Regions from separate parts of the Pseudomonas sp. LBUM1678 genome, predicted to be linked through region 2. Evidence: riboswitches for the same ligand, from Rfam matches in the RefSeq annotation. Region 2 holds a riboswitch; the other holds the start of a gene.

Region 1 (5,288 bases), 2.1 Mb from region 2:
CACCGGTTATAGCGCTTTGTGCATGGCCGCTGCGTTGCCGGAGGACGGTTCGCTGATCTGCTGTGATATCCCCGGTGACTACAACGCTATTGCTCGTCGTTACTGGCAGGAGGCGAGCCTCGCCCATCGCATCGATCTGCGTCTGGCGCCTGCGCTGGAAACCCTCGCCATGCTGGATCAGCCTGGGCAGTTCGATCTGATCTTCATTGATGCCGATAAAGCCAACTACCCGGGCTATCTGGAGCATGCACTGCGTCTGCTGCGCGTCGGCGGACTGGCGGTGTTCGATAACACGCTGTGGAGCGGGCGGGTGCTTGAGCAGAATCCCGAAAGCGTAGACACCCGAGCCATCCAGGCGCTCAATCGCGCGTTGAAGGATGATTCGCGGGTGGATCTGTCGTTGTTGCCTCTAGGTGATGGGCTCACGCTCTGCCGCAAACGCTAAACGCGAAGCCCTGTGGGAGTGAGCCTGCTCGCGATAGCGGTGCGTCAGGCAACATCATTGCTGGTTATGCTGACGCCATCGCGAGCAGGCTCGCTCCCACAGGGGATGTGTGTTGCAGTTACTTCGCGGCTGACACCCGCCACACCTTGTTCCCCACATCATCGGCCACCAGCAAATCTCCCTGCTGATCAATCACTACGCCCACAGGCCGGCCCATGGCTTTCTCGTCCGCGTTGAGGAAGCCTGTGAGCACATCAACCGGTTGCCCGGTCGGCTTGCCGCCAGCAAACGGGACGAAAATCACTTTGTAACCACTGTGTGGCTTGCGGTTCCACGAGCCGTGCTGGCCGATGAAGGCACCTTCCTTGAACTGCGCTGGAAGTGCGTTGCCCTCGGCAAAGGACAGGCCCAGCGACGCGGTATGCGGGCCAACCGCGTAGTCCGGCGCAATGGCCTTGGCCACCAGATCCGGGTTTTGCGGCTCGACGCGAATATCAACGTGCTGGCCGTAATAGCTGAAGGGCCAGCCGTAGAAGCCGCCGTCCTTCACCGAAGTGATGTAGTCCGGCACCAGATCGCTGCCGATTTCGTCCCGCTCATTGACCGCCGTCCACAGGGCACCGGTCTGAGGTTCCCAGGCCAGACCGTTTGGATTGCGAATCCCCGAGGCGAAGATCCGGTGATTACCGGTGGCGCGATCCACTTCCCAGATCGCCGCCCGACCTTCTTCCTGATCCATACCGTTTTCGCCGACGTTGCTGTTGGAGCCTACCGTGACGTACAGCTTGCTCCCGTCCTTGCTGGCGATGACGTTTTTGGTCCAGTGGTGATTCAGCGTCCCACCCGGCAGATCGACCACCTTGATCGGCTGCGACTTGATCGCCGTGTCGCCATTTTCATAGTGAAAGCGCAGCAAGCGATCGGTGTCGGCGACGTACAGGTCGTTGCCGACCAGGGTCATGCCGAAGGGCGAGTTGAGGTTTTCCAGGAACACCGTGCGGGTTTCGGCGATGCCGTCGTGGTCCTTGTCCCGCAGCAGCGTGATGCGATTCGGGCTGGGGACGCCGGCACCGGCACGGCCCATGACTTTGCCCATTACCCAGCCGCGAATGCCTTTGCCGTCATCGGGTTTCGGTGGCGCGTTGGTTTCGGCCACCAACACGTCGCCGTTGGGCAGCACGTAGAGCCAACGCGGGTGATCGAGCCCTTCGGCAAATGCCGCCACTTGAGTGCCCGCCGCAGGAGTGGGTTTCGCGCCCTCCGGCCAGCCGATCGCCGGGGCGATATTCACCGTCGGGATCAGGGTCTTGTTCGGTTCTGGCAGCTTGGGTGACGGGCCGGTACCGTCGGAGACTTGCAAGCTGGAGGTTTCACCACAAGCGGCGAGCCCTCCGGCGAGCGCGATGACGAGAACGAGCTGGGGCTTGCGCATGCGGATCTTCCCTATGAATGCATTGACCTAATCATAGAGAAGATTTGAAGCGCGATGGTTCAACCGGTCAGCCGCGGGCTTCCTTGAACAGCACGGCGATGCCGGGGTGATAGTTGCCGGCTTCGTTGCGCAACTTGCGATAGGCGTACGGGAAATACCAGGCCACGGCGCAGCTGTGTTCCTTTTGCAGGTCGTCGACCATGTCCTGCAGTTCTTCCGGCGTCGCGCTCTGCTGGGCCTTTTGTGGCGCAACGAACAGGCAGCCGAGTTTCAGGTCGCTGGCGTAGCTGATGCGTTTGGCGTTGCTGGTGATGTCCTGCAGCGCCTGGCTCAGGTTCAGGCTATTGACCTTCGGCCAACGTTGAGTGGCCTGAAGGTAGGCGCGTTCTTCGGGGGAGGCGATAAACAGATCGGCACGGCCGTTGCGTTCGCCTTCTTCGTTCTGCTTGCGCGTTGGGGTTTGTTGCAGCGTGACCATTTCCGCCATCCAGGCCGCGGCGGAGAGCAAGCCAAGGTTGGCTTTTTCGTCATACCAGTAAGGCGTGTCGTTATCGCCGCGCACCGCATTGTAGCGGTCTATACAGTCAAACCAGCGTTCCAGCACCGGTCGCAGGAATTCCAGCTTCGGATTGCTGATGATCATGCCTTGCATGTTGCTCACCCTTTGTAATTGTGATGTTGGGTTGTGGCGCTTTGATATCACTGCTGACAGTGTGGTGCAAGTTGGGGTGTCAGTAAATTGACCGGCGGCAGTATATCGCTCGCCCGCGCTTTGTCTTCAATTGACGCTCCACCCCCAACCCTCTAACCTTCGCGGCTTGTTTCAGGTGCTCTGTGGCGAAGGTCGACAGAGTGAAACAGGGAAGCCGGTGAGTGACCATCTTCACGCGACGAAACGTCACGATCCCGGCGCTGCCCCCGCAACGGTAAATGAGTGAAGACTGTGCCTTGAGCCACTGTGTCGACTGTCGACATGGGAAGGCGCGCAGTCCGGCGCAAGCCGCTCATGAGCCCGGAGACCGGCCTGATTCATCCAACGGCATCACGGTGGGCGATGCCAGGCTTCTTGCCGTCTATTCTTGTGCCTGCCCGCCGTTATCCAGCCTCAACGGAGAGCTCCCCCATGACTGATTCCCCTGATCGTGACGAACGCCATCTGGCGCGCATGCAGCGCAAAAAAGCCGTGATCGACGAACGCATCGCCAACTCGCCCAATGAGTGCGGCCTGCTGCTGGTGCTGACCGGCAACGGCAAAGGCAAAAGCAGCTCGGCTTTCGGCATGCTTGCCCGGTCCATGGGCCATGGCATGCAGTGCGGCGTGGTGCAGTTCATCAAGGGGCGCAACAGCACCGGTGAAGAGCTGTTCTTCCGGCGCTTCCCGGAGCAGGTGCGTTTTCATGTGATGGGCGAGGGCTTCACCTGGGAAACCCAGGACCGCCAGCGTGACATCGCCGCCGCCGAAGCGGCTTGGGAAGTGTCCCGCGAACTGCTGCGCGATCCGTCGATCGGCCTGGTGGTGCTCGATGAACTGAACATCGCCCTCAAGCACGGTTACCTCGACCTCGATCAAGTGCTCACTGACTTGCAGGCACGTCCGCCGATGCAACACGTGGTGGTCACCGGTCGCGGCGCCAAGCCGGAGATGATCGAGCTGGCCGATACAGTCACCGAAATGGGCGTGATCAAGCACGCGTTCCAGGCCGGGATCAAAGCGCAAAAAGGCGTCGAGCTGTGAATCAGCCACGTCATTGCCCGGCGGTGCTGATCGCCGCGCCGGCCTCCGGTCAGGGCAAGACCACCGTCACGGCCGCGCTGGCCCGTTTGCATCGCAATCAGGGGCGCAAGGTTCGCGTATTCAAGTGCGGCCCGGACTTTCTCGACCCGATGATTCTCGAGCGCGCCAGCGGTGCGCCGGTGTATCAACTTGACATGTGGATGGTCGGCGAGCAGGAAAGTCGTCGTCTGTTGTGGGAAGCCGCCGGTGAAGCCGACCTGATTCTCATCGAAGGCGTCATGGGGCTGTTCGACGGCACGCCGTCCAGCGCTGACCTGGCGCGGCACTTCGGTGTGCCAGTGCTCGGTGTGATCGACGGCACGGCCATGGCGCAGACTTTTGGTGCGCTGGCGTTGGGGTTGGCGAAGTATCAGCCGGACTTGCCGTTTGCCGGTGTGTTGGCCAACCGTGTGGGCACGTTGCGGCACGCGCAATTGCTCGAAGGCAGCCTGACTGAAGGTTTGCGCTGGTACGGCGCGTTGTCGCGCGAGACCGGGATTGAACTGCCGAGTCGTCATCTCGGTCTGGTCCAGGCCAGCGAGTTGAACGATCTCGACCTGCGCCTCGATGCGGCGGCTGAATCGCTGGCCAGCAGTTGCGATGTGGCGCTGCCGCCGCCCGTGGAATTCGCGGCGCCTGAAATGATCGTCGCAGAGCCTTTGCTGGCCGGCGTGCGAATCGCAGTGGCCCGTGATGAGGCGTTCGCTTTCACCTACGGTGCGAGCCTGGATTTGCTGCGGGCCATGGGCGCCGAACTGCTGTTTTTCTCGCCGATCCGCGATGCTGATTTGCCAGAGGCGGACAGCCTTTATCTACCGGGTGGTTATCCGGAACTGCACCATGTGGCGCTGTCACAGAACACCTCGATGCTCAATGCGATCCGCGCCCATCATGCCGCCGGCAAACCGTTGTTGGCCGAGTGTGGCGGGATGCTGTACCTGCTTGATTCGTTGACCGATGTCGAAGGTACTCGGGCTGAACTGGTGGGCTTGCTCAAAGGTGATGCGGTGATGCAGAAGCGTCTTGCGGCGCTGGCGTTGCAAGCGGTGGAGTTGCCGGAAGGTTCGTTGCGCGGGCACACCTATCACCACTCGCTGACCAGCACTGAGCTTGAGCCGATTGCCCGTGGGCTCAGTCCGAATGGCGGGCGTGGGGCGGAGGCAGTTTATCGGGAGGGGCGGATGACGGCCTCTTATGTGCATTTTTATTTTCCGTCCAATCCCACTGCTGTAGCCGCATTGTTTGCGCCTGACCGGGAGGCCGCCATCGCGAGCAGGCTCGCTCCCACAGGGGACCGTGTTTCTTCAGGCTGCACACCTTCAAATGTAGGAGCGAGCCTGCTCGCGAAGAGGCCATGACCGACAACGCATTCTCCGAAGCCGAACGCGAAGCGGTCTACCGAGCCATTGCCGAACGCCGCGACATGCGCCACTTCAGCGGCGGCACCGTCGAGCCCCACTTGCTGCAGCGCCTGCTCGAAGCCGCCCATCAGGCCCCCAGCGTGGGCCTGATGCAGCCCTGGCGTTTCATCCGCATCAGCGACCGCACACTGCGTGGCAAGATCCAGCAACTGGTGGAAGAAGAACGCATCCGCACCGCCGAAGCTCTCGGCGAGCGCACTGACGAATTCATGAAGC
Region 2 (5,288 bases):
TGGGCCGGTGGGGCAGGCGTTTATCGACAAGGGCGCGGTGGGCGTCGACATCTTCTTCGTCATCAGCGGCCTGGTGATCTTCCTGTCCACCGAGGGCAAAGCGCTGCCGCCGGTGCGGTTTCTGTTGTACCGACTGTTTCGGATCGTCCCGGCGTACTGGCTGTACACGGTGCTGATGGCGCTGGTCGTGGTATTCGCCCGGCCGGTATTGCCAGATCAGACGGTCGACTGGTCGCATTTCCTCCTGTCGTTGTTATTCATTCCTACGGAAAACCCCGGCGGCTACGGGATGTATCCGACCCTCAATGTTGGCTGGACCCTCAACTACGAAATGCTGTTCTACCTGCTGTTCGGCTGGGCACTGCTGTTCCGCTTGCACTTCAGGTTATTGATCGTCGCGGCGTTGCTGTTCGCGGTGTGCCAGGCCTGGACCGGTTATGGCTGGGTCAGCGAGTTCTACCGTTCGGACATCGTTTATGAGTTTTTGCTGGGGATCGCCATTGGCATGCTTTACCGCCGAGGCTGGATCAAGCCCGGGTTGTGGCTGCCGTTGCTGGGGATAGGCGGCGCGTTGCTGGCCATTTATCACTGGCCGCCGGCGCCACGCTTTCTGACCTGGGGCTTGCCGAGCGCGGTGTTGGTGATGGCGTGCATTTCGCTGGAGCGCTATGTCGAGAACAATCGGCTGTTCGAACTGCTCGGCAATTGTTCCTACTCGGTGTACCTGATGCACGTGCTGGTGCTGTCTGCCGGTGGATTTGTCGCACAGCGTTATGGCGTGAATCCCTACCTTATGTTCGCCGTTTGCGCGGCGACTATTGGTCTGGCGTCCTGGGCAAGTTACGAATGGGTAGAAAAACGCAGCTATCAGTGGCTTAAAGCCCGGATTGACGGTGAAACCGCGGCTTAGCCGGCGACGGCTCTTTCCCGACAAAAATACTAGGACTTTGTACGGCGCGATGATTGGCGTAAACTGCGCCCAAGCCTGCGAGGAGTTTCCATGACCGCTATTACCATCACCGACGCCGCCCACGATTATCTGGCTGATCTGCTCTCCAAGCAGAACACCCCGGGTATCGGCATCCGCGTCTTTATCACCCAGCCTGGCACCCAGTACGCCGAGACCTGCATTGCTTACTGCAAGCCGGGCGAAGAGAAACCTGAAGACACCGCGCTGGGGCTCAAAAGCTTCACCGCTTACATCGATTCGTTCAGCGAAGCCTTCCTGGACGATGCGGTAGTCGACTACGCCACCGACCGCATGGGCGGCCAGCTGACCATCAAGGCGCCAAACGCCAAAGTCCCGATGGTCAACGCCGACAGCCCGGTCAACGAGCGCATCAACTACTACCTGCAAACCGAAATCAACCCGGGGCTGGCCAGCCACGGCGGTCAGGTCAGCCTGATCGATGTGGTCGAGGACGGCATCGCCGTACTGAAGTTCGGCGGCGGTTGCCAAGGCTGCGGCCAGGCAGACGTCACCCTGCGCGAAGGCATCGAGCGCACCTTGCTCGAGCGCATTCCCGAGCTCAAGGGTGTTCGCGATGTGACTGACCACACGCAGAAAGAAAATGCCTACTACTGAGTAAGGTGTTCGCTGCGAAATGAAAAAACGGCACTGTGGCGAGGGAGCTTGCTCCCGCTCGATTGCGAAGCAATCGCTAAACAGCTGATGCATTTTCCCGTGATGAATGCGTTGGCTGTTATTGGGACCGCTCCGCGGTCCAGCGGGAGCAAGCTCCCTCGCCACAAGTGCTTTAGGGCCTGTAGAGATGCGCATGCCCCGCGCGATACAGCGATGACTCGCTGAACTGATCACTCCCCAACACCCGACCCACCAGAATCAACGCCGTGCGCCGAAACCCCTTGACCGCAACCTTTTCGGCAATATCCGCAATCGTCCCCACCACCCAATCCTGATCCGGCCAGGTCGCCCGGTGAATCACCGCGATCGGGCAGTCCGCGCCGTAATGTGGCAGCAATTCGGCAAGGATTTTCTCCAGATGATTGACCCCCAAATGAATCGCCATGGTCGCCCCATGCTGCGCCAGGCTCCCGAGCTCTTCACCGGGCGGCATCACGGTTTTGTCGGCATAGCGGGTCAGAATCACGCTCTGGGAAATGTCGGGCAACGTCAGCTCCGCTCTCAACAGCGCCGCACACGCGGCAGTGGCCGTGACCCCGGGAATGATTTCAAACGCAATCCCGAGTTCTCGCAGATAACGAATCTGCTCACCAATCGCCCCGTACAAACTCGGATCACCGGAATGCACCCGCGCCACATCCTGGCCGTTGGCATGGGCGGTTTTGAACAGTTCGATGATCTGCTCCAGGTGCAATTCCGCGCTGTTGACCACCTGTTCGGCGCAATGGCCTTCCAGCACGGCGGCGGGCACCAAAGAGCCGGCGTAGATGATCACCGGGCAACTGCGAATCAGCCGTTGGCCCTTGACGGTGATCAGTTCCGGGTCGCCGGGACCTGCGCCAATGAAGTAGACGGTCATCGTCCGTTCCTTTGAAAAAAGAGTCTGTCAGAAAAATGGCGTGGGCAAGGCTTCAGATGAAGATTGCTCATGATCGAAGGCGGGGATTATCGGGGATCTTACGCAACGCAGGCCAATGCCAGGGTGGCCTGGGCGTATTTTTGTCGCGAAATCAGCAGTTTCGCCGGTGCCTGGGCCAGTTGTTCGGCCAACGCCAGGGCGGCACTTTCCGCCACGCCGTAGCAGCCGGTGCGTTCGAACGCGATGTCCGAATGATGGCTGAGTTGCGGTTTGTAACCTTGCAGTTGCTCGCTGCTGAAATACATCAGCGGCAATGCGAGTTGCGCGGCCAACTCGATCAGGCCAGGTTCATCACGTTTCAGGTCGATGCTGGCCAGGGCCTTGATCTGGTGAAGTCCGATTTTATGCGCCTGTAATGCCTGATCGAGCAGCGCCCGCAGTGTGCTGGCAGGGCAGCCGCGCTGGCAGCCCAGGCCGACGACTAAAGTCGGCGCTGTGCGGGTATCGGTCATGCGTGGTATTGGCCATCGCTTTTGCGGCGGAACAACCAGGCGCTGATCAGGCCCAGGGCCAGCCAGAACGCGACGTTGGTCAGCTGCGAAGCGATTTTGAACTGCGTTTCCAGGGCTTCAGGAGCGAGCATAGAGTGCACTTCCGGTTGCGGCGCGCCGATCACGTGAGGTACAGCGAGAATCGCCACGCCGAGGATCTTCATCAGCCAGTGACGGCTAAACACAATCAACGCAATGCCGACAGCCGTGGAGGCGGCCGTGCCGACCCACCAGAGTTGCCGTTGCGCCAGATCTGCCGCCGCAGTGCCTGGCAGTTCAGGCGGCAAGCCGAGGGTTGGCGCCAACACGAAAGTCGCGTAACCGGCCAGGCCCCAAAGCAAGCCCTGGGAGGTTTTGGTCGGTGCACGCAAGGTGTAGAGACCGGCGAGCATCAGGGCGAAACCGACGGCAACGACCAGATTGCCGCCCGTGGTCGACAACACGCGCTGCCAGCCGTCTTCCGGTTCCCAGGCTTCGGCATCATGAGTGTGAGCGGCGACACCGGCGGCGTGTTCGTGAACTTCAACCGCGGCCGGCTCGGATTTTTCGTAGGTTTCGGCCTGCAAAATCAGCGGAGACACCCAGAAACTTTGCAGCAGGGTCAGCAACAGGGCGGCCAGCAGCCCGGTGAAACCTGCGGTTTGCGCAATACGCTTGATCATGTCAGCAGGTCTCAATGGCACGGGAAGGCGGAGCTGTGACGGGTATCGTGCGCGGCATTGTGGACCGCTTCGATGTGCGAGAAACCGGCGAAATACACAAGGCACGCGCCAAGGATCGATGCGCAAACGGCAGCGCTCAGGCGTTGAGTCAGGGTCGTGGTGGTGCTGGCCGTTGTGTGGCGAGTGCTGCTGATGATCGACATGGCGCTTCCCTCTGGTCTGTCAGCGGGTGAATAGAGCGCATGGAAGACCCCTGCGAGTCGGGCACGCAAAGGTTCAAACAGCGCCCGCCCACCGCGGGTTTGTCATTCAGTGATCGTAATGGTCACTTTGTGTTGCGGGCCGGTCTCCGGGCTCACGAGGGGTGTTGGCTTTCGCCGGAACCTGCAAGCATCACCTTCCCATGCCGAACTGCTGGCACAGTGGATCTGACGCTTCGCTCGCTTACCGTTGCGGGGGCAGCACCGGACTGACATGGCTTTGAGTAAAGCACATGATTCACCGGTTTCCCGTTTCACCCTGTGAAGGGCACCCGTAACAAGGCGTGTAGGAGAGCATGGGCGGGGGTTTGGCGTCAATTGGCATGGGTTCTCATCTCGAGACCGAGGTGAATTCTTCGCGGGCAAGCCTCGCTCCTACAAAAGCACCGCCGTCCTGTAGGAGCGAGGCTTGCCCGCGAAGGGGCCGGTGCGGCGGACACAAGACATTGACCCGCCCCAAGACGATGCGTAGCCTTGCGCTTTCGAGGTTCTTCGGCATTTGCCGAAGCTAAGAAGGGAACGCGGTCGATGCCGCGGCTGCCCCCGCAACTGTGAACGGTGATGTTCGCTGCCACGCCACTGCAAGCCCTGTCCAACGGGTTCGCGGGAAGGCGCAGCGAATGCCAGGCCAAGCGCCCGGCACACCGTCAGCCAGGAGACCTGCCTCGACACAGATTCTCACTACAACCGGGCGGGGTGATCCGGTGGCGAACTCTTCCGCGCGCGCCCGTCGCTGCGATTGTCGTCCCGTATGCCCGCCACCTTGCCAAAGGGCATCCGATGAAAACACTGGCCAAACTCCCCGTCACCATCGTTACCGGCTTTCTCGGCTCGGGCAAAACCACCCTGCTGCGGCACATGCTCGACAACGCTCAGGGCCGCCGCATCGCGGTGATCGTCAACGAGTTTGGCGAGCTGGGCATCGACGGCGAGATCCTCAAGCAGTGCTCCATCGGTTGCACTGAAGAAGAAGCCAACGGTCGTGTCTACGAATTGGCCAACGGCTGCCTGTGCTGCACCGTCCAGGAAGAATTCTTCCCGGTGATGCGCGAACTCGTCGCCCGTCGCGGTGACCTCGACCACATCCTCATCGAAACCTCGGGCCTGGCCCTGCCAAAGCCGCTGGTACAAGCCTTCCAGTGGCCGGAAATCCGCAGCGCCTGCACCGTTGACGCGGTCATCACCGTGGTCGACAGCCCGGCCGTCGCCGCTGGCACCTTCGCTGCGTTCCCGGATCAAGTTGATGCCCAGCGCAAACTCGACCCGAACCTGGACCACGAATCGCCGCTGCACGAACTGTTCGCCGACCAA

The links. A riboswitch is a leader RNA that binds a small molecule or an ion and turns the genes downstream of it on or off. The one in region 2 is predicted to bind cobalamin.
Region 1: another riboswitch for cobalamin. It lies ahead of cobO (cob(I)yrinic acid a,c-diamide adenosyltransferase); the one in region 2 lies ahead of ACA070_RS17920 (CbtB domain-containing protein).

The regions. Positions count from the first base shown of each region.
Region 1 covers NZ_CP166775.1:1,868,383-1,873,670, forward strand. The annotation lists gene ACA070_RS08460 (O-methyltransferase) at 1-445, shown strand, start outside; gene ACA070_RS08465 (PQQ-dependent sugar dehydrogenase) at 564-1,877, opposite strand; gene ACA070_RS08470 (hypothetical protein) at 1,945-2,529, opposite strand; cobalamin riboswitch at 2,686-2,919, shown strand; gene cobO (cob(I)yrinic acid a,c-diamide adenosyltransferase) at 3,001-3,612, shown strand; gene ACA070_RS08480 (cobyrinic acid a,c-diamide synthase CobB) at 3,609-5,009, shown strand; gene bluB (5,6-dimethylbenzimidazole synthase) at 5,006-5,288, shown strand, end outside.
Region 2 covers NZ_CP166775.1:3,944,503-3,949,790, reverse strand. The annotation lists gene ACA070_RS17945 (acyltransferase family protein) at 1-910, shown strand, start outside; gene nfuA (Fe-S biogenesis protein NfuA) at 1,001-1,585, shown strand; gene cobM (precorrin-4 C(11)-methyltransferase) at 1,758-2,504, opposite strand; gene ACA070_RS17930 (cobalamin biosynthesis protein) at 2,603-3,016, opposite strand; gene ACA070_RS17925 (CbtA family protein) at 3,013-3,717, opposite strand; gene ACA070_RS17920 (CbtB domain-containing protein) at 3,729-3,920, opposite strand; cobalamin riboswitch at 4,041-4,268, opposite strand; cobalamin riboswitch at 4,446-4,659, shown strand; gene cobW (cobalamin biosynthesis protein CobW) at 4,758-5,288, shown strand, end outside.